DNA from 3 places in the Cobetia sp. 5-25-4-2 genome. Region 2 is predicted to be linked to each of the others. Evidence: predicted binding sites of a transcription regulator. Region 2 holds the regulator's gene; each other region holds the start of a gene.
The links. The regulator LexA, encoded in region 2, represses DNA repair genes until DNA is damaged. The targets are predictions, from matches to a motif close to TACTGTNTANNTANACAGTA.
Positions count from the first base shown of each region.

Region 1: recA (recombinase RecA) is a predicted target of LexA. The motif match lies at 3,662-3,681, and genes of this name have one in related genera.
Region 3: dinB (DNA polymerase IV) is a predicted target of LexA. The motif match lies at 2,671-2,690, and genes of this name have one in related genera.

Region 1 covers NZ_BLWK01000007.1:139,260-147,214, forward strand. The annotation lists gene fdxA (ferredoxin FdxA) at 1-40, opposite strand, end outside; gene mutS (DNA mismatch repair protein MutS) at 293-2,872, opposite strand; gene HXS65_RS14545 (CinA family protein) at 3,042-3,563, shown strand; gene recA (recombinase RecA) at 3,795-4,856, shown strand; gene HXS65_RS14555 (regulatory protein RecX) at 5,004-5,642, shown strand; gene alaS (alanine--tRNA ligase) at 5,891-7,955, shown strand, end outside.
Region 2 covers NZ_BLWK01000001.1:302,427-310,381, forward strand. The annotation lists gene topA (type I DNA topoisomerase) at 1-974, shown strand, start outside; gene HXS65_RS01350 (DUF6586 family protein) at 974-1,453, shown strand; gene HXS65_RS01355 (hypothetical protein) at 1,707-1,946, shown strand; gene lexA (transcriptional repressor LexA) at 2,077-2,706, opposite strand; gene HXS65_RS01365 (TetR/AcrR family transcriptional regulator) at 3,270-3,947, shown strand; gene HXS65_RS01370 (L,D-transpeptidase) at 3,947-4,489, shown strand; gene nagZ (beta-N-acetylhexosaminidase) at 4,692-5,786, shown strand; gene HXS65_RS01380 (mechanosensitive ion channel family protein) at 5,834-7,225, shown strand; gene HXS65_RS01385 (hypoxanthine-guanine phosphoribosyltransferase) at 7,206-7,787, shown strand.
Region 3 covers NZ_BLWK01000001.1:515,152-523,106, forward strand. The annotation lists gene HXS65_RS02260 (bifunctional diguanylate cyclase/phosphodiesterase) at 1-1,197, shown strand, start outside; gene dinB (DNA polymerase IV) at 1,594-2,652, opposite strand; gene HXS65_RS02270 (Na+/H+ antiporter family protein) at 2,807-4,153, opposite strand; gene HXS65_RS02275 (YrbL family protein) at 4,453-5,073, shown strand; gene bioA (adenosylmethionine--8-amino-7-oxononanoate transaminase) at 5,263-6,567, opposite strand; gene HXS65_RS02285 (histone-like nucleoid-structuring protein, MvaT/MvaU family) at 7,252-7,638, shown strand; gene HXS65_RS02290 (anti-sigma factor domain-containing protein) at 7,883-7,955, opposite strand, start outside.

The DNA of each region.
Region 1 (7,955 bases), on a different contig from region 2:
ATTTGCAGCGGATGCAGTTCTCGGTGACGATGAATGCCATCTGGGTCTCCTGACGCGGGTCGGCGTCTCTCGTAGGTCGTGGTCCAGCGCCACTCTGTGCCGTCTGAGCGGCATCTTGAGTTTCAGGTTATAAGCGGCGCGAGTGTTATAAGGCGTTATTCTAGTGGCGCTCTGCCGCCCTCGCAATCAGCGTGGGCGGATCGTTTTGGAATGGTGCTATGCCCATCGCGCACTGTCGAGTGTCGGCAGGCGCATGGTGTCATGCGACTTGTCAGTCGACTCACTCCGCCGCTTACTGGATCTTGCGCCATTCATAGATGAGTTCCAGTGCCCGCTTGGGGCTCAGGTCATCCGGGTCCAGCTGGGTCAAGGCTTCGACGATCGGGTGAGGCGGTGCCGCGAAGAGATCATTCTGCTGCGGTACTGGCTGGCCGAGTGCATCTTCACGGGCAACCTGCGGACGATCGACCTCCTGCTGCTCGAGACTGGTCAATTTCTCACGTGCACGCAGGATGACGTTCTGCGGGACCCCGGCCAGCTGGGCAACCTGCAGGCCATAACTCTGGCTTGCCGGCCCCTCCTCGACACGGTGCATGAAGACGATGCCATCGCCATGCTCTGCGGCGGTCAGGTGAACGTTGGCCACGCCATCGACGTGCTCGGGGAGTGCCGTCATCTCGAAATAATGGGTCGCGAACAGCGTGAAGGCGCGCGTGCGGGCCAGGTGCTCGGCGCTTGCCCAGGCCAATGACAGGCCATCGAAGGTCGAGGTGCCGCGACCGATCTCATCCATCAGCACCAGACTCTCGTCGGTGGCATTGTGCAGGATGCTGGCAGTCTCGGTCATCTCGACCATGAAGGTCGAGCGGCCACCGGCCAGGTCATCCGAGGAGCCGATGCGCGTGAAGATGCGATCCAGCGGGCCGATGCAGGCGCGAGCGGCGGGTACGAAGCTGCCGGTATGCGCGAGCAGTGCGATCAGCGCGGTCTGACGCATGTAGGTGGATTTACCGCCCATGTTGGGGCCGGTGATCACCAGCATGCGGCGCGCATCGTCAAAGCGCACGTCGTTGGGCACGAAGGGGTGGTCGCTGACATGTTCCACCACCGGGTGGCGGCCGCCTTCGATGTCGATTCCCGGCGTGTCGCTGAGCTGTGGGCGGACGAAGTCCAGTGCGGCGGCGCGATCAGCGAAGGCGGTGAGCACATCCAGTGACGCCAGGGCGCGTGCCGTCTGCTGCAGGCCATCCAGTTCGGTATTCAGGTCATCCAGAAGGTGCTCATACAGCAGCTTCTCGCGGGCCAGCGACTTGGACTTGGCCGACAGCGCCTTGTCCTCGAATTCCTTGAGTTCCGGGATGATGAAGCGCTCGGCATTCTTGAGCGTCTGGCGGCGGATGTATTCCGGCGGAGCTTCCGCTGACTGGGAGCGCGGCAGCTCGATGAAGTAACCATGAACGCGGTTGTAGCCGACCTTGAGGTTGCTGATGCCGGTGCGCTCACGCTCACGGGTCTCGAGGGCCACCAGATACTGACCGGCGTTCTCGGAGAGGCCGCGATACTCGTCCAGCTCATCGTCGTAGCCATCGGCGATCACCCCGCCATCGCGCAGCACGACCGGCGGATTCTCGATCAGCGCTTCGCTGAGCATGGCCGAGAGGGCGGGGAACAGGCGGATGCCATCGCGCAGGTCATCGATGGCACTGCCTTTCTCGACGCTGGCGAGCACGGCGCGCAGCTCTGGCAGTGTATTGAGGCCATCACGCAGGCGCGCCATGTCCCGCGGGCGGGCGCTGCGCAGTGCAACACGCGCCAGGATGCGCTCCACATCGCCGATCCGCTTGAGCAGGCCTTGCAGTTCGAAGGGGTAGTCACCCTCCATCAAGCGCTGCACTGCCGCCTGGCGCTGGCCGATCTGGGTCTGATCGCGCAGCGGGCGGTTGAGCCAGCGCTTGAGCAGGCGTGAGCCCATCGCGGTAGCAGTCACGTCCAATACGCTGGCCAGCGTGTTGTCGCTGCTGCCGCCAAGATTGGTGTCGATCTCGAGGTTGCGACGGCTGGCGGCATCGATCACGACCGAATCGTCGCGACTCTCCACGGCCAGCGCCGTCACGTGGGGCAGACCGGTGCGCTGCGTGTCACGCGCGTAGTCGAGCAGGGCACCAGCAGCGGTGACCGCGCAGGTCAGATGACTGCAACCGAAACCATTGAGGTCCTGAACGCCGAACTGATCGCACAGCAGGCGCAACGCGGTCTCATGGTCGAAATGCCAGTCGCTCTGACGGGTCAGGCCCGGGCGTGAGGCAAGACTGCTTGGCAGTTCACGACTCTCGCCGACCATCAGCTCGGCGGGTGACAGACGCTGGATCTCGGCCAGCAGTTCTTCATCGCCATTGACTTCCAGTACGCTGAAGCGTCCTGAGGAAAGCTCCAGTGCCGCCAGGCCCCAGGTCTCACCGTCTCGATGCAGCGCCACCAGCAGATTGTCACGGCTGGCATCCAGAAGCGCCTCGTCATGCAGGGTGCCCGGTGTGACGATGCGCACCACCTTGCGCTCGACGGGGCCCTTGGTGGTCGCGGGATCGCCGATCTGCTCGCAGATGGCCACGGATTCGCCCATTTTCACCAGGCGTGCCAGGTAACCCTCGGCGCTGTGATAAGGCACCCCTGCCATGGGAATGGGGGAGCCGCCGGAGCTGCCACGTGCCGTCAGGGTGATGTCGAGCAGTTGCGCGGCTCGCTTGGCGTCCTCATGGAACAGCTCATAGAAGTCGCCCATGCGATAGAACAGCAGCACACCGGGGTGCTCGCGTTTGATCTTCATGTACTGCGCCATCATCGGCGTCATCTGGGGCGCGCTGTTCTTGGCCATGGCCATGGACTTCCTTGACTGCACTGCAATGGGAAAAAGACGCACATGCGAGAACACGGCATGCGGGATGCGCGATATTCTACGGACTGGCGCGGCCGGCTCCAATGCCTGTGATGCCTCCTGCTCGCTTCCCTTTTCCTCAGACCACTTCTTAGAAAGGAGTTCGTTCATGGCCCGATTGACGGATACGACGTCCGAGGCACCGGATGCGAATGCACTGGCCGAGCAGCTGCAGGCGCTGGCATTGGCGCGCGGAGTCCAGATCACTGCTGCAGAGTCATGCACCGGGGGTGGCGTGAGTGCCGCGATCACGGCGATTTCCGGTAGCTCCGGCTATTTCGAGGCGGGCTATGTGACGTACTCGAATGCGGCCAAGCGGCGTCTGCTCGGCGTCAGCGAAGCATCGCTCGCGGACTTCGGGGCAGTCTCCGAGGCCGTCGTGCGCGAGATGGTCAAGGGAGCGTGTCGTGACAGCGGTGCCGAATTGGGGGTGGCAACCAGTGGTGTGGCGGGTCCGGGAGGCGGCAGTGAAGAAAAGCCCGTGGGGACGGTGTGGCTGGCATGGGGCAGTGAGGCGCGACAGCAGGCGCGGTGTTTCCACTTTCCGGGAGACCGGCAGGCCGTGCGCGACGCCGCCGTGAGGGTGGCATTGCAAGGCTTGATCGAATGCGTGGAAGCCTGGCAGGGCTGAACTGGTGAGGCTCGAGACGCATGCAACCCTCTGCGTTGAGACTGCTGCCTGAAAAAGCGCATCACCGGACTGGCAGAACGATGAAACATGCGGCATCATACTGTCCATGTATACAGGGTTTTGCCATGACAGCCCAGCCGCTAGGCTGACAGTCTCTGCATCACCCGAAGCTTGAGAATTTCCTATTTCAGGTGGTTGCCCATGCGGCGCCGCCGTTCGACAGGAGGCCACATGGCACAGGACGACAATCGTACCAAGGCGCTGAACGCGGCGCTGTCCCAGATCGAGCGCCAGTTCGGCAAGGGCGCCGTCATGCGCATGGGCGATGCCCCGCGTGTGGCCATCCCGTCGGTATCCACCGGGTCTCTGGGCCTGGATATCGCGCTCGGCATCGGTGGCCTGCCTTTCGGTCGAGTGGTCGAGATCTACGGTCCGGAATCCTCGGGCAAGACGACACTGACGCTCTCGGTCATCGCCCAGGCCCAGAAGCAGGGCAAGGTGTGTGCCTTCATCGATGCCGAGCACGCGCTGGATCCGTCCTACGCCGAGAAGCTGGGCGTCAATCTGGACGAGATGCTGGTCTCCCAGCCGGATACCGGTGAGCAGGCACTCGAGATCGTCGACATGCTGGTGCGTTCCGGTGGTGTCGACGTCATCATCGTCGATTCTGTGGCAGCCCTGACGCCGCGTGCCGAGATCGAGGGTGAGATGGGTGACTCCCACGTCGGCCTGCAGGCGCGTCTGATGTCCCAGGCGCTGCGCAAGGTGACGGGTCACATCAAGAATGCCAACTGCATGGTGGTGTTCATCAACCAGATCCGCATGAAGATCGGGGTGATGTTCGGTAGCCCGGAAACCACCACCGGTGGTAACGCGCTGAAGTTCTACTCGAGTGTCCGTCTCGACATCCGTCGTACCGGCTCCGTGAAGTCCGGCGATGAAGTCACCGGTAACGAGACTCGCGTCAAGGTCGTGAAGAACAAGGTCGCGCCGCCGTTCCGCCAGGCCGAGTTCCAGATTCTCTACGGCAAGGGCATCTACCACGCCGGTGAGGTCATTGATCTGGGCGTGCAGTGTGGTCTGGTCGGCAAGGCAGGTGCCTGGTACAGCTACCAGGGCAGCAAGATCGGTCAGGGCAAGGCCAACTCCGCCCAGTATCTGGAGGATAACCCCGCGATCATGGAAGAGATCGAGAGCCAGATTCGCGCCCAGCTGCTGGCTTCTCCGGAAACCAAGGAAGAGGCCAAGGAAGAAGTGGTCGCCGAAAATGAAGATGATCTGGATCTCGATTGAGACCTGCTCGAGAACGTGTTCATTGAGCGCTGATTTCAGCGCCTTTCAGTGATCTGCAGCGCCCGCCCCGTTTTCGGTGGCGGGCGCTGTGCGTTTTGCACCGGGGATTTCGCCATCTTGGGTGCCTCTCCAGAAAGGAGCGCCAACATGCACGATCAGGAAAGAGAGACCGTCGGGCCGGACTATCAGCCCCTCGATGTCGGCGCGATGACGCCGCAACGGCGTGCCCGCAATGACGCCATCGCACGTCTGGCACGCCGCGAGCACAGCCGTCGCGAGCTGCACGACTATCTCAAGGAGCGCGACTACCTGCAGACCGTCAGCGATGATGCGCTGGCGGAGCAGTCCGCGAGTAGCGAGGAGGGCGCCGAGACGCGCTTGAGTCGTGATGAGGTCGAGCTGCTGATCGAGGAAGTGCTGGAGCGTCTGGTCGAGGAAGGCCTGCAATCCGATGAGCGCTTCGCCGCCAGCTTCCTGCGGACACGGGTGCTGAGGGGGCAGGGCCCCAGGCGTATCCAGCAGGAGTTGCGCCAGCGTGGCATCGACAACGAGACGTCAGGTGCCGTGATGCGTGCTGCCTGTGATCCGGTGCCTGATGCCTTCGGACATGTTGATGCGGTGGACTTCTTCGAGCTGGCGCGCGAGACGTTGGCAAGGCGCTTTTCCTCAGCGGGCGAGGGTCACAAGGAGCGTGCGCGCCGAGAGCGCTTCCTGCTCCAGCGCGGCTTCGACTACGAGCAGTTGCGCTACGCCATGGAGTCCGCCTGGACGGAAGACGAGGCGTGAGGCCAGCCATTGCCCGGGCAATGGCTCGGAACGCGCAAACCGGTCACTCAAGCCATTTCCCCCCCTTTAGCTTGCGCGAACAGGCGTTATACTAGGTCGTCTTGCGACGGCACGGGGCAGGCGCCTTCTTTCATGCTTTTCATTGCACCTCCATGCATTCCCACATGGATGAATATGCAGAAACCATGCGGAAGTCATGCAGAAGAAGACCCCCGGAGCGTCTTTACGCACATCGCTACGGAACCTCTATGAAAAGCGCAGAAATCAGAAACGCCTTCCTGACCTATTTCGAGAAGCAGGGGCATACCATCGTTCCCACCAGTTCTCTGGTGCCGAACAACGACCCGACCCTGCTGTTCACCAACGCCGGCATGGTGCCCTTCAAGGATGTCTTCCTGGGCCGTGATCCGCGTGGCTACAGCCGTGCCACCTCCGCACAGCGCTGCGTGCGCGCCGGCGGCAAGCACAATGACCTGGACAACGTCGGTTACACCGCACGTCACCACACTTTCTTCGAGATGCTGGGCAACTTCAGCTTCGGTGACTACTTCAAGCGCGAAGCCATCCAGTTCGCCTGGAAGTTCCTGACCGAAGAGCTGGGCCTGCCGAAGGAGAAGCTGTGGGTCACCGTGCACGTCAGCGATGACGAAGCCCGTGACATCTGGTTCAACGAGGTCGGCATCGATCAGAACCGCTTCTCGCGTCTCGACGAGGACAATTTCTGGCAGATGGGCGACACCGGCCCCTGTGGCCCGTCTTCCGAGATCTTCTATGATCACGGTGAAGACGTCGCCGGTGGCCCGCCGGGCAGCCCGGACGAAGATGGCGATCGCTACATCGAGATCTGGAACCTGGTCTTCATGCAGTTCGATCGTGATGCCGAAGGCACGCTGAACCCGCTGCCCAAGCCGTCCATCGATACCGGCATGGGGCTGGAGCGCGTCGCGGCCGTGATGCAGGGCGTGCACTCCAACTACGAGATCGACCTGTTCCAGAATCTGCTGGCGGCGGCGGCCGAGATCATCGGTCATGACAACATCACCACTCCCTCGCTGCGCGTGGTGGCGGATCACATCCGTTCGTGTGCCTTCCTGATCGCCGATGGCGTGCTGCCGTCCAACGAAGGGCGTGGCTACGTGCTGCGTCGCATCATCCGCCGTGCCGTGCGTCACGGTCACAAGCTGGGCGCGCGCGGCAGCTTCTTCTACAAGCTGGTCGCGGCGCTGGATGCCGAGATGGGCGATGCCTATCCGGAACTGCGCTCTGCGCGTGAGCAGATCGAGCGTGTGCTGCTCAAGGAAGAGGAGCAGTTCGCGCGTACGCTGGAGCACGGCATGAAGCTGCTCGAGGAGGCCATCGCCGAGCTGGATGGCAATACCCTCGACGGCGAAACCATCTTCAAGCTCTACGATACCTACGGCTTCCCCTACGACCTGACCGCCGACATCTGCCGCGAGCGCGAACTGATCCTCGATGAGGCCGGTTTCGAGGCCGCGCTGGAAGCTCAGCGTGAGCGTGCACGTGCTGCCAGCAATTTCGGGGGCGACTATTCCGCCAACCTGACGCTGGAAGGCGAGACGCAATTCACCGGCTATGATCACCTCGAGGGTGAGGCGACCGTCACCGCGCTGTTCGACAGCGAAGGCAATGCGCTCGAGCGTCTCGAGGCCGATACCAAGGGCATCGTGGTACTCGATACCACGCCGTTCTATGGCGAGTCCGGTGGTCAGGCGGGCGATACCGGTTATCTGCATCTGGAGGGCGGCCGTTTCCAGGTCAGTGATACCCAGAAGCAGGCCGGACATCATCTGCATCACGGTGTGCTGATCGAAGGTTCGCTCGCGGTGGGCGACGCGGTGCGTCCGCAGGTCGATGCAGATCTGCGTGCTGCCTCCGTGCGCAACCACTCCGCCACGCACCTGCTGCATGAAGCGCTGCGCCAGGTGCTGGGTGAGCATGTCCAGCAGAAGGGCTCGCTGGTGACGGCCGAGCGCCTGCGCTTCGACTTCAGTCACTTTGAGGCGATGACCGCAGAACAGCTCTCCGAGGTCGAGCGCATCGTCAATGCGCAGATTCTCGCCAACGCCGAGACCACCATCGAGTTCATGACTCTCGATGAAGCCAAGGCGCGCGGCGCGGCGGCACTCTTCGATGCCAAGTATGGTGAGCAGGTTCGCGTGCTGACCATCGGTCAGAATGCCTTCTCCATCGAGCTGTGTGGCGGGACTCACGTCAAGCGCAGTGGTGACATCGGTCAGATGCACATCATCGCCGAGACTGGCATCGCCTCCGGCGTGCGCCGCATCGAAGCCA
Region 2 (7,955 bases):
GCATGGAAGACTACCTCGATGAGGTGGCCAATGGTCAGCGCAACTGGCGCGAGCTGCTGGATGCCTTCTACGCCGAGTTCAAGGCCGAGCTGGATCACGCCCAGTCAGAAGAGGGCATGCGCCCGAATCAGCCGGTGCCGACCGATATCGCCTGCCCGACCTGTGGCCGCGAGATGCAGATCCGTACCGCCTCCACTGGCGTCTTCCTAGGGTGCTCCGGTTACAACCTTCCGCCCAAGGAGCGCTGCAAGACCACCATCGACCTGTTGCCGGGGGATGAGGCGGTCGCCGCTGACGCGGATGAGAATGCCGAGACCGATGCACTGCGTGCCAAGCGCCGTTGCCCGATCTGCGCCACGGCCATGGACAGCTATCTGATCGACGAGCAGCGCAAGCTGCACGTCTGCGGCAACAGCCCGGACTGCGTGGGACATGAAGTCGAGCAGGGTCAGTTCCGCATCAAGGGCTACGATGGGCCGGTGATCGAGTGCGACAAGTGCGGTGCCGACATGCAGCTCAAGACCGGGCGTTTCGGCAAGTACTTCGGCTGCACCAACGAGGATTGCAAGAACACCCGCAAGCTGCTCAAGTCCGGGGAGGTCGCGCCGCCGAAGATGGACCCGATCCCCATGCCGGAACTTGCCTGCGTGAAGGTCGAGGATCACTACGTGCTGCGTGATGGCGCCAGTGGCCTGTTCCTTGCCGCCAGTCAGTTCCCCAAGAATCGCGAGACGCGTCCGCCGCTGGTCAGCGAGCTCAAGGCGCATGCCGACGAGCTGCCGGAGAAGTATCACTTCATCCTCAAGGCGCCGGAGAAAGACCCCGATGGCCGCCCGACGCAGATTCGTTTCTCGCGCAAGGCCAAGGAGCAGTTCGTGATGACGGACGAAGATGGCAAGGCGACGGGGTGGAAGGCGACCTTCGACAACGGCCGTTGGGTCGTCGAGGACAAGCGCAAGGGAGCCAAGAGCTGATGAGCCAGCGTGGCCGCACCAATCAACTGCTGTATCAGGCCGAGTTGCTGCTGGAGCAGGCGGCCGTCGCGACGCGTGATGAGCATGCCGTCGCACGGCGCATGGCCGGTGAGGAAGGGGCGCTGGCGTTGATGGAGCTGGCATTGGCCTCGTTGATCGAGGAGTGCGCCGCGTCGGCACGCTGGCCTGAGGGCAGCTGGCGCGAGCGGCTGGCCACACCGCCGACTCCCGTGGCGGAAATCGAGCAGTTGCGAAGCCTGCAGGCGCAGCCGGACAGTTGGTTGAGCCAGCTGGTGGCCGATATCACGCGTTTGCATGAAGAGGGCGGTGCTGCCCGGCGTGAGGAAGGCCAGGCGCGTGGCGATGGTCTCATCATCGCCGCGGCGGCCAATGCGCCTCTGGCAGAGCGTCTCGCCACGGCAGTCAGCGCCATGAAGGCGTTGCTGTCACACCTTCGCGAGTCGAATGTGGAGTGGTAGCGTCGCGCCTTGCCTGACCCGAAAGCGCTGGCATGTCACGCACCTGTCATTCAGGTGACGCCCTGGCATGACGGGTGCTAGACTGGCGGCATTGTGGCAAGCCCTGCATTCTCCGGTACGACCATGGCTCTGGCTGTGGTCGTACTTTTTTCTGCATTGTCGCCAGTGACTGCAAGTCGCAGGGCCTGCCCGCCGTCAAGCTGACGATCACAACGACGCCGGTATCCTCAGGATGCCGTGCAGGAGGAATGACGTGTCCGATCCCGCCGTACTTGAAATCGTGCAAATGGAAGATGGGGAAGTGATCCTGCGTGCCGCCGAGAGTGAAGGTGAGCCACTTCTGAGTATCCGCATCTCCGATGAAGCTGCCGATCTGCTGCGTGACAATCGCTTCGAGGTCGCGCGTGAGATGATCGACCACGCCATCACCCGCACCCGCCTGTGGGATGGCGAGGATGATGAAGACGAGCAGTCGGAAGGCATGGTGCACTGAGCACTTCCCGCATGTCTGCCAGCCACGAAAAAACCCGCCAATCGGCGGGTTTTTTCGTGGATGCCCAGATGACGACAATCGTCATCTGCGCGTCAGCGCTGTGAGGACAGACTGCCTGCGAGCCTTGAGATCAGTGCAGGCCGCCATCGCGGATCACGCCCACGCCGAGGCCCTCGATTTCCAGGCTGTCCGTGCGCAGATCCACCTTGATGGGAGCGAAGTCCTCGTTCTCGGCTTCCAGCCATACGTAATGGCCATCGCGACGGAAGCGCTTCACCGTCACTTCATCCCCCAGACGCGCCACCACGATCTGTCCGTCACGCACGCTGCTCGTGCGGTGCACGGCCAGCAGGTCACCTTCCAGAATGCCGACATCCTTCATCGAGACCCCGCGCACGCGCAGCAGATAGTCGGCGGCAGGCGAGAAGTAGTCACTGGGCAGCGGGCAATGGCGATCGATATGCTGGCTGGCCAGGATAGGGCTGCCAGCGGCCACTTCCCCGATGACCGGCAGGCCCTGCTCGCTATCCTCTTCCGCCTCGGCCAGAGACGGCACGCGGATGCCCCGCGAGGTGCCCGGCACCATCTCGATGGCTCCCTTGCGCTTCAGGGCACGCAGATGCTCTTCCGCGGCATTCGGTGAGCGAAAGCCCAGTGCCTGGGCGATTTCGGCACGCGTTGGCGGATAGCCTGAGGACTTGATGGTCTTGATGATGAAATCGAAGACATCCTGCTGGCGCGGAGTAAGCGGCTGAGTCATGGGCATTGCCTTTGGCCTGGGCGGCATCTGAGCTGACGGCACGGGGTGTGCATCCATACAACTGTCATTGTATCCAGTCATGGCGGTCATGCAAGGCATCGTGGGTGCTTTGGCAGCAACGTTGCCGGCATCTTCGTCGACATCGACATGCTGACGCGAGACAGCGGGTGTCCGGGACGCCCCATGACCATCCCGTCCCCGAATGTCCCGCGTGAATGCGCGTCCTGCCGGTCTTGGCTGTCGAGTGTTTGAAACAACCAGCAATTGCCAGTCATGGCATGGACAGCTAGAATTATCTTGTTTCAAACGAATGTTCGTCGGGCGCATCCGGCTACCGGTACACAGGCCCTGTGTGTCCTGTGCGTCTGTCCTGTGCTCGGGACACGGCTCGTGGCAGCCTCCGCCTCGGAGTCGCTGCCTGACACGCGGTGCGTGAAGACCGACATGTCGTTTGATTGACCTGCATGAGAAGAGTCGCCCCCGGGCCACGGCCTTGCCGTTTCCCGGGGGGACAAGGACTCCCGTGCCCCCTCGTGACTGATCACCTGACAAGGCATCCGCCCATGGCCCAGACCGATACCGTTACCCGTATCCTCGATACCGCCGAGGTCCTGTTCGCCGAGCGAGGCTTCGCCGAAACCTCGCTGCGCAATATCACCAGCAAGGCCAAGGTCAACCTGGCGGCGGTCAATTATCACTTCGGCTCAAAGAAGTCATTGATCCAGGCAGTGTTCGCCCGCTATCTCGACCCCTTCAGCGAGCGTTTCCATGCGGCACTCGACAGTGTCGAGCAGCAGCATGCCGGTCGTCAGGTGCCGCTGGAAACGCTGCTGGAAGTGATGGCGCGCACGGTGCTGGAGGTGCCGGCCGAACGCAACAGCCTGCGTACCTTCATGCGCCTGCTCGGGCTTGCCTATACCCAGGGGCAGGGCCACATGCGTCGCTACATCCGCGAGCATTACGGCACGGTCTTCAGCCGCTTCGCCGAGCTCCTGAAGCTTGCGACGCCGGACCTGCCAGACAACGAGCGCTTCTGGCGTCTGCACTTCATGCTCGGCAGCGTGATCTTCACCTTCTCGGGACTGGACGCACTGCGCGATATCGAAGAGGCCGAATACGGCCATCACACCAGTGTGCGCGAGCTGATCCAGCACATGCGTCCGGTGGTGGTGGCGGCGATGGCGGCTCCGCTGCCGGCCTCGCTCGGAGATGGTGAAGCGGTCACCCAGGCGGCAAGCTGATGGCTTGCTGGGTGGCGGTGGATCTCTCGCGCCAGCGTCTTGAGATACGCAATGACGCGCCCAGTGGCAGTCGTGATGCGCCGCCCCCCGCGGCTGACCCTGACACGCTGGTGCATGCCTGTGCGATCTCCAGCGGCCTCAACGGTATCGGCGAGCTCGATGGCAGCGGTTGCACGCCGACCGGCTGGCATGTGGTTCGCGCCGCGATCGGGGAGGGCAATCCGCGTGGTGCCGTCTATCGTGGGCGGCGCTTCACGGGAGAGGTGTTCACGCCTCGACTGGCCGCCGAGCACCCCGAACGCGACTGGATCCTGACGCGTATCCTGTGGCTCAGCGGTCGCGAGCCCGGTATCAACCGTGGCCGCAACGCGGCGGGACAGCGCGTCGACAGCCTGCGGCGCTACATCTACTTCCATGGCACGCCGACCAGCGAGCCGATGGGCACCCCGGCCTCCCATGGGTGCATTCGTCTGCGCGATGAGGATCTGCTGTGCCTTTACTGGCATGCGCCGGCCGGAACGCCAGTGCTGTTGCACGCCTGACGCTGCGTTGCCTGGCGGCTGGTGCTCGCGACTGTTCGAGTCGCGCTCAGTCGGCTAGAATTGCGCCTTTCCTCGCGCCGGCCGCCTGTCCTGAGGCTTGTCTTCCAGGCTGCCGAGCCCCGTAACGACATGAAACCCTGCCGTGCGTGCCATGCCTTGCAGCGCATGACACGGCCAGCAGGCCATGGACAGGAAGGATGTCATGACACAGCCATTGGGCTCCGTAATGCTCGACGTCGAGGGGCATACCCTCACGTCTGACGAACGTGAACTACTGGCACGCCCCGCCGTCGGCGGCGTCATCCTGTTTGCGCGCAACTGTGTTTCTCCCGAGCAGGTGCTGGCGCTGTGCGGTGAGATCCGCCGCGTCAATCCACATCTGTTGATCGCCATCGATCAGGAAGGCGGACGGGTGCAACGGCTGCGCGAAGGCGTGACCCGCCTGCCGCCGATGCGCGCCCTGGCACATTGCTGCCTGGGACGTGACTGTGACGGCTGCGGTGATGATGCCCAGTCGTCAGGGCTCGGGTTTGCCCGTGACGCCGGCTGGTTGCTGGGCATGGAGATGGCTGCCATTGGCTGCGACATCACCTTCGCGCCGGTATTGGATATCGATGTCGCGGGTTCCACCATCATCGGCGACCGCAGCTTTGGGACGACTCCCGAGGACGTGATTGCCGTCGGTACCGCCTTCATCGAGGGCCTGCGCGAAGCTGGCATGGCAGCGGTCGGCAAGCATTATCCCGGTCATGGTGGCATCGCGGCGGATACCCACCGCGAGCGCGTGATCGACCCCCGCCCCTTCCGCGAGCTGCGCGAGCATGATCTCAAGCCCTTCGCGGCGCTGGCGGATCGCCTGGGTGGCGTGATGCCGGCTCATGTCATCTACCCCGATTTCGATGCGCGCCCCGCCGGCTTCTCGCCAAGCTGGCTGGGGCTGCTGCGTGAGGAGTTCGGTTTCAAGGGCGCCATCTTCTCCGATGACCTGGGCATGGCGGCTGCCGTGGCCGAGGGCGAGCCGGAAGTGCGCGCTCGTCTGGCACTGGATGCCGGCTGCGACATGGCGCTGGTGTGCAATGATCCCGCCGCCGCACGTGCCGTGCTCGACAGCCTCGATGGGGATGAGCAGCGCAATGCCGGCAAGCGTCAGGCGCGTCTGCGCTACGGGCGCGCCCGCCCCACGCTCGAGGGCCTTGCGGGGCTGTCTCGCTGGCGGCGTACCCATGCACGTCTCGAGGCGCTGGCGGCCAGTCAGCCGCTCGAGCAGGTGGCCATGCCATCGGGCTTGGCTGAATGAGCCAGCCTTGAGGGGCTTTTCCTCCAGACGTCACCCAAGGACTCCACATGGCTGAGAAATCCGCCACCGAGGCGGCTGCCGACAAGCTGGCGGCGCCTGCCGAAGAGATGATCAATCACTGGGTCGAGCCGCTGCGCAACTGGGTGGAGCAGACCTTCGGTCTGCCACTCTGGGGGATCAACCTCGCCCTGGTGCTGGTGGCCGTGGTCGTGCTGCATCTGAGCGAGCGCATTCTGCTCAGTCGCCTGGCCGTGCATGCCGAGAAGAGTCGCAACCTGTGGGATGACGCGCTGCTGCATGGGCTGCGCCATCCGCTGTCTCTGTGGCTCTACAGCATGGGGTCGCTGGTCGCGCTGGATATTCTTGCCCATCAGTTCGCGCCCGGCAGCCTGGAGGCCTATCTGGGCACGGTGCGCCAGATCATCACCCTGCTGGCGCTGGCCTGGGCGTTGATTCGCATGATCAAGCGCTTCGAGTCGCTGCGTACCACGCCACCGCCCGGCACCAACGTCAATGCGATGGATGCCACCACGGCCTCGGCGATCAGCAAACTGCTGCGTGCCGTCGTGATCGTGCTGGTGGGTCTGGCCATCCTGCAGAATCTCGGTGTGTCACTGTCCGGCGTGATGGCCTTCGGTGGGGTCGGCGGTATCGCGGTGGGCTTCGCCGCGCGTGATCTGCTGGCCAACTTCTTCGGTGCCCTGATGATCCATCTCGACCGCCCATTCAAGGTCGGTGACTGGATTCGCTCGCCGGACCGCGAGATCGAGGGCACCGTCGAGGACATCGGCTGGCGGCTGACGCGCATCCGCACCTTCGACATGCGTCCGCTCTACATCCCCAACGCCATCTTCACCAGCATCGCGGTGGAGAATCCGTCACGGATGTACAACCGGCGCATCTTCGAGACCATCGGCTTGCGTTATGAAGATGCCACCCGGGTCGGTGACATCATCACCGCGGTCCGCGAGATGGTGGAAGGGCATGACGAGATCGACCAGACGCGGACCCAGATCGTGAACTTCAACAGCTACGGTGAACACTCGCTGGACTTCTTCGTGTACGTCTTCACGCGCACCACCGACTGGGTGAAGTATCACGCCATCAAGCAGGATGTGCTGCTGCGCATCCATGACATCATCCGTGAGCACGATGCACGCGTGGCCCTGCCGGGGCAGCGCCTGCACTTCGCTGACGTGCTGTCCCTCGAGGGCGCTGCTCCTCAAGGCGACACGAATGCTGATCGCGAGTCGTCCTCGCGCCGACCGCAAGACGAACAGGACGGCAAGGCCGCTGAAGCCTCGCCGTCACACGCTGCGCAGAGCGGGTCCCGCCGTTCTGCTTCATCCTCCGCTGCTACATCCTCTGCCACGTCCGCCCGACGTGGAGATGAGGCCAGTGATACCCAGGAAACTCCCGATGCTGACTCCGACGCCTGACTCCCTGAGCGCCCTGCATGCCGAAATGCGAGACGTGATGGACAACGCCGACTGCCTGATTCCCCAGGCAGAGCTGGAGGTCGCACTCGATCGCATGGCCGGGGAGTTGACCCGCAGCCTTGGTGATCGCATGCCGATCTTCTACTGCGTGATGAATGGCGGCCTGATTACCGCAGGTCAGCTGTTGACCCGACTCAAGTTCCCGCTGGAAGTCGATTATCTGCACGCGACGCGTTACCGCGGTGCCATGCGCGGCGGCGAGCTGTTCTGGCGCGTCAATCCGGAACTGCCGATGGCCGGTCGTGACGTGGTCATCGTCGATGACATCCTCGATGAGGGTGGCACCCTGGCGGCCATCATCGAGTACTGCCGTGAAGCGGGTGCGCGCAGCGTGTCCAGCTGTGTGCTGGTGGACAAGAAGCACGATCGCAAGGCCTATCCGGGTTTCAAGGCCGACTTCTGTGGTCTGGATGTCGAGGACCGCTTCCTGTTCGGTTTCGGCATGGATTACAAGGGCTACTGGCGCAACGCGCCGGGCATCTACGCGCCCAAGGGGCTGTAGCGTTCCTGAAGACGAGGCGGTTTCGTCGCGCTGCCGTCCTGTCTCACCATCGCAGCCACGCCTGCATGTGATCACCACCCGCCCGGGCCACCGCGGCGGGTGGTGTCGTTTTCGGGGCCTTTTCTCGTCTCTTGGTGCAGAGCGTGACGATTATGCTTGTCGTTGTCG
Region 3 (7,955 bases), 210 kb from region 2:
ATGGGGGACCTCGTGATTCGCAGTGTCGCGTCGCGCTTGCAGGGGTTCCAGCGGAGTCAGGATCTACTGTCACGTTTCGGCGGCGATGAATTCGTCATGGCGATGCCGCGCCTGGATTATGAAAGTGATGCCTTGTCGGTCGTGCAGCGGATCCGCGAAGATTTCCAGCGCCCCTTCCAGATAGAAGGGCGTGAGTTGTTGCTGCGTCTGAGCATCGGCGTCAGCCTCTATCCCGAGAATGGCAATGATGCGCCGGAACTGGTGCGCAATGCGGACGTCGCCAAGCACCGAGCGAAGCAGGCCGGGCGTGATGGATATCAGTTCTTCAACCAGGAAGTGCGCGATGCCATGCTGCATCAGCATCATCTGGCGGGGCGCCTTCAGACGCTGCTGAGCGAGGATGGGGGTGGCGAGCTGTTCCTCCACTTCCAGCCTCAGGTCGCGGCGCGCAGTGAGCGTATCGAGTCGGTAGAGGCGCTGATGCGCTGGCATGCGCCCGAGGGGCCCATTCCCCCGACTGACTTCATCAAGGTGGCAGAGCGCACCAATCTGATCGAGCGCCTGGGTGACTGGGTGATTCGCCAGGCATGTCGCCAGCAGGCCGAGTGGCATGCCATGGGGATCAAGGGCTATCGGATCGATATCAATATCTCCGGGCGTCAGGCGATCAACAGCGACGTCTTCCAGCGTCTTGAGGCATGCGTGGCGGAATATGGCCTGACGCCACGGGACATCGGCATCGAGCTGACCGAGAACGTGTTGATCGATGCTGACGTCAAGGTGCGCGATAGCCTGCGTGCCCTGCACGACAGAGGCTACAAGATCGCGATCGATGATTTCGGGACCGGCTACTCCTCGATGAGCTACCTCAAGATGCTGCCGGTGACGGCGCTCAAGATCGATCGCTCCTTCGTGATCGAATGTGCTCAGGAACCCAAGGATCGCGCCATCATGGAAGCGACGGTCTTCCTCGGGCATCGACTGGGGCTGGAGGTGGTGGCCGAGGGGGTGGAGAATATCCAGCAACTCGAGCTGTTGCGCGAAATGCGCTGTGATCTCATTCAGGGGTACTACTTCTACAAGCCCATGGCGGCGGCGGATATCCAGCGGCTGCTGTCCGGGGGCAACAACCCGCCTCATCCTGGCGCCCATCGCCCGTCCAGTGATCCAACCAGTGCATCCAACGGTTGCCATTGAGTCAGCGTTGATCCGGTGCCGTTGTGGCATGGGACTGTTGCTGTGGATCGGCTTTTTAGTTTGCGGGCTAAAAGATATGATGCTGACAGTTGAAGCGGATGGACTGTCATCATCATCGATGAATCTGGGCATTCCTTCCTGACACCTGCGGGTCGAGCATCTCATGCTCCCCGCAGGTGTTTGCCGAGAGTGGCTGCGTCGTTCAATGCGCAGAGCTGTTCGCCCACTCTCGCTTCCTGCCTGCATTGCAGGTTGCGATGGTTCCTTGAGCGGGTTTCACGACCCTTCCGGCGATACCCTTGGGGTATCGATGACCGGACAAGCCAGTCCTTGTGACTGGCTTTTTTTATGCCTGTCATCCGTCCGTCAAGGTTGCCAGTCAGGCGCGGCACCCTCTCAGAACAGCCCCAGCTGTTGCGTCTCTTCGTGGGCCTTGAGTCGGACACCGACTCCCAGCAGGCGCACCGGTCGATGGCCACGTTGCCAGGCTTGCTCCATCAGCAGTGCGAAACTCCTGGCGTCCGGCAATGAGAGGGTGGAGGCGGGGAGGAGGCTTTCCAGCGTGGTGCTGGTGAAGTCGTTGAAGCGTACCTTGACGAACTGCTTGGCCAGCACCGGCTGTTCCTGGCGTGCGTGACGCTCCCCGAGGCGCTCCATCAGCATGGGAAGCTTGGCGAGGCAGGCGGAGAGATCCGGAAGATCCTGATCGAAAGTGCGTTCGACACTGATGGACTTTCGCTCTCTCTCGACCTTGACGGGGCGGTCATCAATGCCATGAGAGAGTTCATGCAGGCGATGTCCGAATTTGCCGAAGTGTTCGACCAGTGTGGTCAGTGGTGTCGTGCGGATGTCATCGCAGGTGGTAATCTCCAGCCGATTGAGGCGGGCCAGCGTGGCCGGGCCGACGCCATGCAGCTTGCCGACGGGCAGCTTACGAATGAAGGCGTCGCTGGACTCTGGCGTGATCACCGTCAGGCCATCGGGTTTCTCCCAATCACTCGCGATCTTGGCCAGGAACTTGTTGGCGGCCACGCCGATCGACAGCGTGATCCCGGTGCGCTTCAGGGCTTCTTCCTTCAGCCAGCGCGCCATCCAGGTCGCGCTTCCCTGAAATTCCTCGATGTCGCTGACGTCCAGGTAGGCTTCGTCCAGCGATAGAGGTTCCACCAGTGGTGTCAGTTCGTGAAACAGTGCCTGGATCTCCTGCGAGACGGCACGGTAGCGCTCGAAGTCGGGGGGGACGAGTATCAGTTGCGGACACAGGCGCAGGGCGCGCGCTGTGGACATCGCAGAGCGGACGCCGAAGGCGCGAGCCGGATAATTGCAGGTGGCGATCACGCCACGTTGCTCGGTGCGGCCACCGATGGCGATGGGCACCTCGCGCCACTCTGGGTGACGAAGCATCTCGACGGCGGCGTAGAAACAATCGCAGTCAGCATGAAGGATCTTGCGCATTCGCGCATCATCCTAAAAGACTGGATGGCTGTCCAGTATCAGGCGACGTGTCGCCTCATTCTTCGCCCAGAGACGACAACGCCCGGCAGACGTGATGCCTGCCGGGCGTTGTCATATCTTCTGTTGCCGTTGCCAGGCTACCCTGGCCGGCGGATTACAGCGTCATCGCCGCCACCCAGCCGAAGACGATCAACGGGATGTTGTAGTGGATGAAGGTCGGCACCACGCTGTCCCAGATATGATCATGCTGTTGATCGACATTCAGGCCTGCCGTCGGGCCGAGCGTGGAGTCAGAGGCGGGGGAGCCAGCATCGCCCAGTGCGGCCGCGGTGCCGATCAAGGCGACGGTCGCCAGAGGGGAAAATCCGAACTGCAGGGCCAGCGGGACATAGATCGCCGCGATGATCGGGATGGTGGAAAAGCTGGAGCCGATGCCCAGCGTGATGAACAGACCGACCATCAGCATGACGAGCGCGGCCAACGGCTTGTTGTCTCCGATGATGTGGAAGGAGGCATCCACCAGGGTCTGGATATCACCCGTGGCTTTCATGACGGAGGCGAAGCCGGCTGCCGAGATCATGATGAAGCCGATCAGTGCCATCATGCGCATGCCGGAGGTGAACAGGTCGTCGGCTTCGTTCCACTTGAACAGGCCACCCAGGGAAAGAATGGCGAAGCCGACCAGGCCGCCCAGGATCATCGAACCGGAATAGAGCTGGATGCCCAGGGCGGCGATGATGGCGACCCCAGCCATGATCAGGCCGCTGCGGGATGGTGCATGCACTGGAGTATGGTGCGGGACGTTGGTCGACTTGATCTCGCGATTGGCGTAGTCACGCGGCTTGCGATAGGAGACGAAGACCGCAGTCAGCAGTCCCAGGAACATGCCGCCTACCGGAATGGCCATCGCCATCGGTACCATGCCGCGGGTGACTTCCAGCCCCATTGCCTGGCCCGCTTCATTGATGTTGGCCAGCAGGATGTCATTGAGGAAGATGGAACCGAAGCCCACCGGCAGCAGCATGTAGGGAGCCGTCAGACCAAAGGTCAGGGCACAGGCGACGGCGCGGCGATCCAGGCGCAGGCGGTTCATGGCCACCAGCAGTGGCGGAATCAGGATCGGAATGAAGGCGATGTGGACAGGAATCAGGTTCTGGGACGAGATCGCCACCAATGTCACGCTGCCCAGCAAGCCGTACTTGATGGCGGTCTGACGGCGAGGGGTGCTCTCTCCATTGAGCATGCCGATCAGGCGTGCGGCAAGGAGATCCGGCAGGCCGGAGCGAGACAGGGCCACGGCAAAGGCACCGAGCGTGGCATAGGCCAGGGCGACCTTGGCACCACCGCCGACGCCGTCGTTGAAGGCGCCGAGAGTGTCAGTCAGAGACAGGCCACTGAACAGGCCGCCGACCAAGGCGCCGGCCACCAGAGCGAAGACGACCGAGACTCGGGCCAGTGACAGGCCGACCATGACCAGAACGGCCAGTATTACCGCATTCATGCGAGTACCTCATTAAGGGAGATGTGCCAATGGAGCGGGGGTTGCAGGTGTGCGCGGCCACCCGATCCCGGGCAATACCTCGCAAGTCGTGCTGATCGCTTACGTCAGGCGGTTTCGTCCTGAAACTGCCAGAAAACGGCGCGTTATCATACCAGAGCGAGGTCCCAAGCTGAATGGCCGATGAATGACCTCATGGAACGCGGCCGCCGGCGGCACGGTTGGCGCAAGGGAAGGGCTTTTTGTAGAATGCCACGCTGCCCGGCGGCTGCAGTCGCAGGCGTTATTCAACAGGAGAGCGCATGCTGGAGCTTGAAAATGCCCGTGTCATCGGCATGGGCAATGATCGCCGTGTCTATCAGGACCCCCGTGATCCTCGGCGCTGCATCAAGGTACCGCGCTATCCCGACAAAGGAAGCCGCCAGAATCAGCGCGAGCAGCGCTACTTCGAAGGGCTCGTGAGGCGAGGTGTGCACGACTGGTCCTACGTGCCTGCCTATCATGGCAGCGTGGCGACCCGAGAGGGCCTCGGGCTGGTCTTCGATCTGATACTCGACGATGACGGCACGACCTCGCGCCGTCTGCGAGAGGTCTGTCATGAAACTCCCGAGCGGGTGGGGGAGGAGGCATTGATGGATGAGCTGGCCAACCTCTATCGCTATCTCGACAAGCGTTGGCTGATACCGTCCGACCTCAATGATCGCAACATCGTGGTCCAGTTTCGCGAGCATCAATCCCCGCGCCTGTGGTTGATCGATGGCATCTCCAATCCGGACTTCATCCCCCTCGCCACCGGTATCGCCTGGTTGGCGCGCCGCAAGATCGCCCGCCGCTATCGTCATTTTCTCAAGAAACTGATGAAGGGCGGGATGCTGACGGCAGATGCACATGCGCGCCTCGAGCGGCGTCTCTGGGGAGATTGAGCGCTTCCGACCGCATTCCCCTGCCGGGAGATGGGCCTCGAATCTCGGCGTTGAGAGAAGAGAGAAGATAGGAGTTGAGAGAAGAGTGAAGGAAGAAAGAAGAGGGGAGTGATGAGGGCGATCGTCACTCTCAGTCACTCCCCGTCAGCCGACAGGCAGCCGAGCAGATCCCTGTCCTGACGTCTTGCCTCAGAGATTGTCGGTAAAGTGACTCTTCATGGCATGCGTGATCTTGCGCAAGTCGTCGTGTGAGGTGATATAAGCCGGCATGGTATAGAGCCAGCGGCCGAAGGGTCGCAACCAGACCCCTTGCTGACGAGCGTGAGCCTGAGCCCCTTCAAGACTTGCTGCATCGTGAACCTCTATCACGGCAGTGGCTCCCAATACGCGTATGTCGCCAATGGCGGGATGTGAGAAATCCGCGAGTTCCTCTCGTAGTACCTGATTGAGGCTGGCGATCTTGCCGAGATAATCGTCTTCCTCGAAAACCTTGAGGCTTTCCAGTGCCACTCGGCAAGCTAATGGGTTGCCCATGAACGTCGGGCCATGCATGAAGGCAGTATTGGCATCCTTGCCATCGAAGGCATGAAAGATATGGCTCTGGGCGAGGGTGGCAGCATGTCCCAGATACCCTCCCGTCAGTCCTTTTGACAGCACCATGATATCGGGCGTCACATCTGCATGCTCACAGGCAAACAGTTTTCCGGTACGTCCGAATCCTGTCGCGACCTCATCGAAGATCAACACCACACCGAACTCGTCACATAAATCACGTGCCGCTTTCAGGTAGTGAGGCGAGTACATGTTGAGGCCGCCGGCTGCCTGGAGCAGCGGCTCCATCAGCAGGGCGGCGATGTCATCATGCGTCTCGAGCTCTCTGCGCAGCGCTGCGATGTCACCGAGGACCTCTTCATATGGCGCCGTGAATCCCGCCGTCGGTGCCGGCGCGAAATGATGTCTGGGCAGGAAGTCGGCAAACAGTGAGTGCATGCCCTCTTCCGGGTCGCAGACCGCCATGCAGCCTGCCGTGTCCCCGTGGTAGGCCTTCATCAACGACAGCATTCGCGTCCGCCCGTGAGTGTCATCACGATCCTGACGCTGTTGCTGGTATTGCACTGCCATCTTCATGGCGACTTCCATGCCGACAGAGCCACTGTCCGAGAAGAACACGTGGTTCAGCCCCTCCGGGGTGATGCGCACCAGTGCCTCGGCCAGCGCCACTGCCGGTTGGTGCCGAATGCCCCCGAGCATCACATGACACAATTGAGCCGCTTGCTGCTGAATCGCGGAGACGAGTCGAGGATGGCCGTAGCCATGGATCATGCACCACCAGGAGCAGGTTGCGTCCAGCAGGGTCTCGCCGTCACTCAGTGTCATGCGCGGCCCGACTCCGCCCACGACCTCAAGCGGGGCAGGCATCGCGTTCATCTGCGTATACGGATGCCAAAGCGCTTGCGGCTGATCGGCATGTGAGGCGGTCTGGGGGTAGGACATGATGTTCTCCATCGACGCTGACGGCAATTGAGCCTCTTTGTTAACCTTGGCCACTTTATCAGGTTGACATGATTTGTGAAGTGTCACTTTCTGGAGGGGGTGATGTCTCTAATATTGCCGGCGGAAATAGTGCTGGGGGATTGGTGGAGCAGAAGCGAAGGTTTACTTTCCTCTGTGTCTGCATGCTTTTGAGGATACGCTCAAGAACGAGAGGGACTCGGAGTGATGATGTGTGATGAAAGAGCTACTGAAAAAGTCACAATATGAATACTTCATGAAAGCTGCGGCTTGCCAGCGAGAGAATTTACCTGCCTGTGATGTCGATGTGATTTTACAATACCGCCTGACGGCCGCTGACGCCCGCCATATAGGGACTCCAGGCTCATGTCGATTCTAATTAACGATATTTGCAGGCAGAGACTATTTTGAATTCACATATCTTTTCGAGTGCCAGCTATTGCATTCCAGAGAGCGCTTGATTAACTTGTCGTTAGTTGATTAGTGCTTCACGGCGTGGACATGCTTGGTCTATAATCCCTTCAGCTTCTGTAGGGTCTTACTGTCCCAAGTCCCTGCGTGAGCCAAATCCAGGAAGCAGCTGTTATTTGTTGATCGGCGAATTCTTTCGCAGCACCTGTTTCCGGAAGTGAATTTCTGACTGTCCCGATACCCTTGGAGAACCCCATGTCCCTGTTGACTGATTTCATGCAGAAAGAACAAGAGCTCAAGAAACTTCAAGAGCAACTGGAAAGCCTGCGCAACGATGATCGCCTGAAGAATGAGCTGGAATTCAAGGACAAGCTTGATTCCCTGATGAGTGAATACGGCAAGTCCACTCGCGACGTGATTGGCCTGCTGGATCCGAAAGCCAGCCAGACGCCGGCAGCTGCCGCGAGCGCGGAAACCAAGGCTGGCGGCGTTCGTCGCAAGCGCAAGCTGAAGGTTTACAAGAACCCGAATACCGGTGAAGTGATCGAGACCCGTGGTGGCAATCACAAGCAGCTGAAAGAGTGGAAGGAAGAGCACGGTGCCGAAACCGTCGAATCCTGGCTCGAGCGTACCGAGAGCTGAGTTGACACTTTCCTTGAGCATCTGCTGAAGAGACGGTTGACCAGACACGAAGAAGCCCCGCCATGGCGGGGCTTCTTCGTGTCTGGCGTTCGTGTCTGGCGCTGATGTTGCCATTGCGCTGACCTTGCTCCCCATGGCCTGGGGGGACCTCCGAGAGCATGGCGCCTCCCGCCCTGCACGGCGAGCCTCTGATGAGAAGGCATGCCGTGGCAGGGCGGGCGAGCCTGGGCAGAGAGTGCTCCCGTCAGCTGTCGATCTGTCCCAGGTTGACCAGGCGGCCGATGGCCAGCACCTTGCCGGTCGGTTTGCCGGTCGGC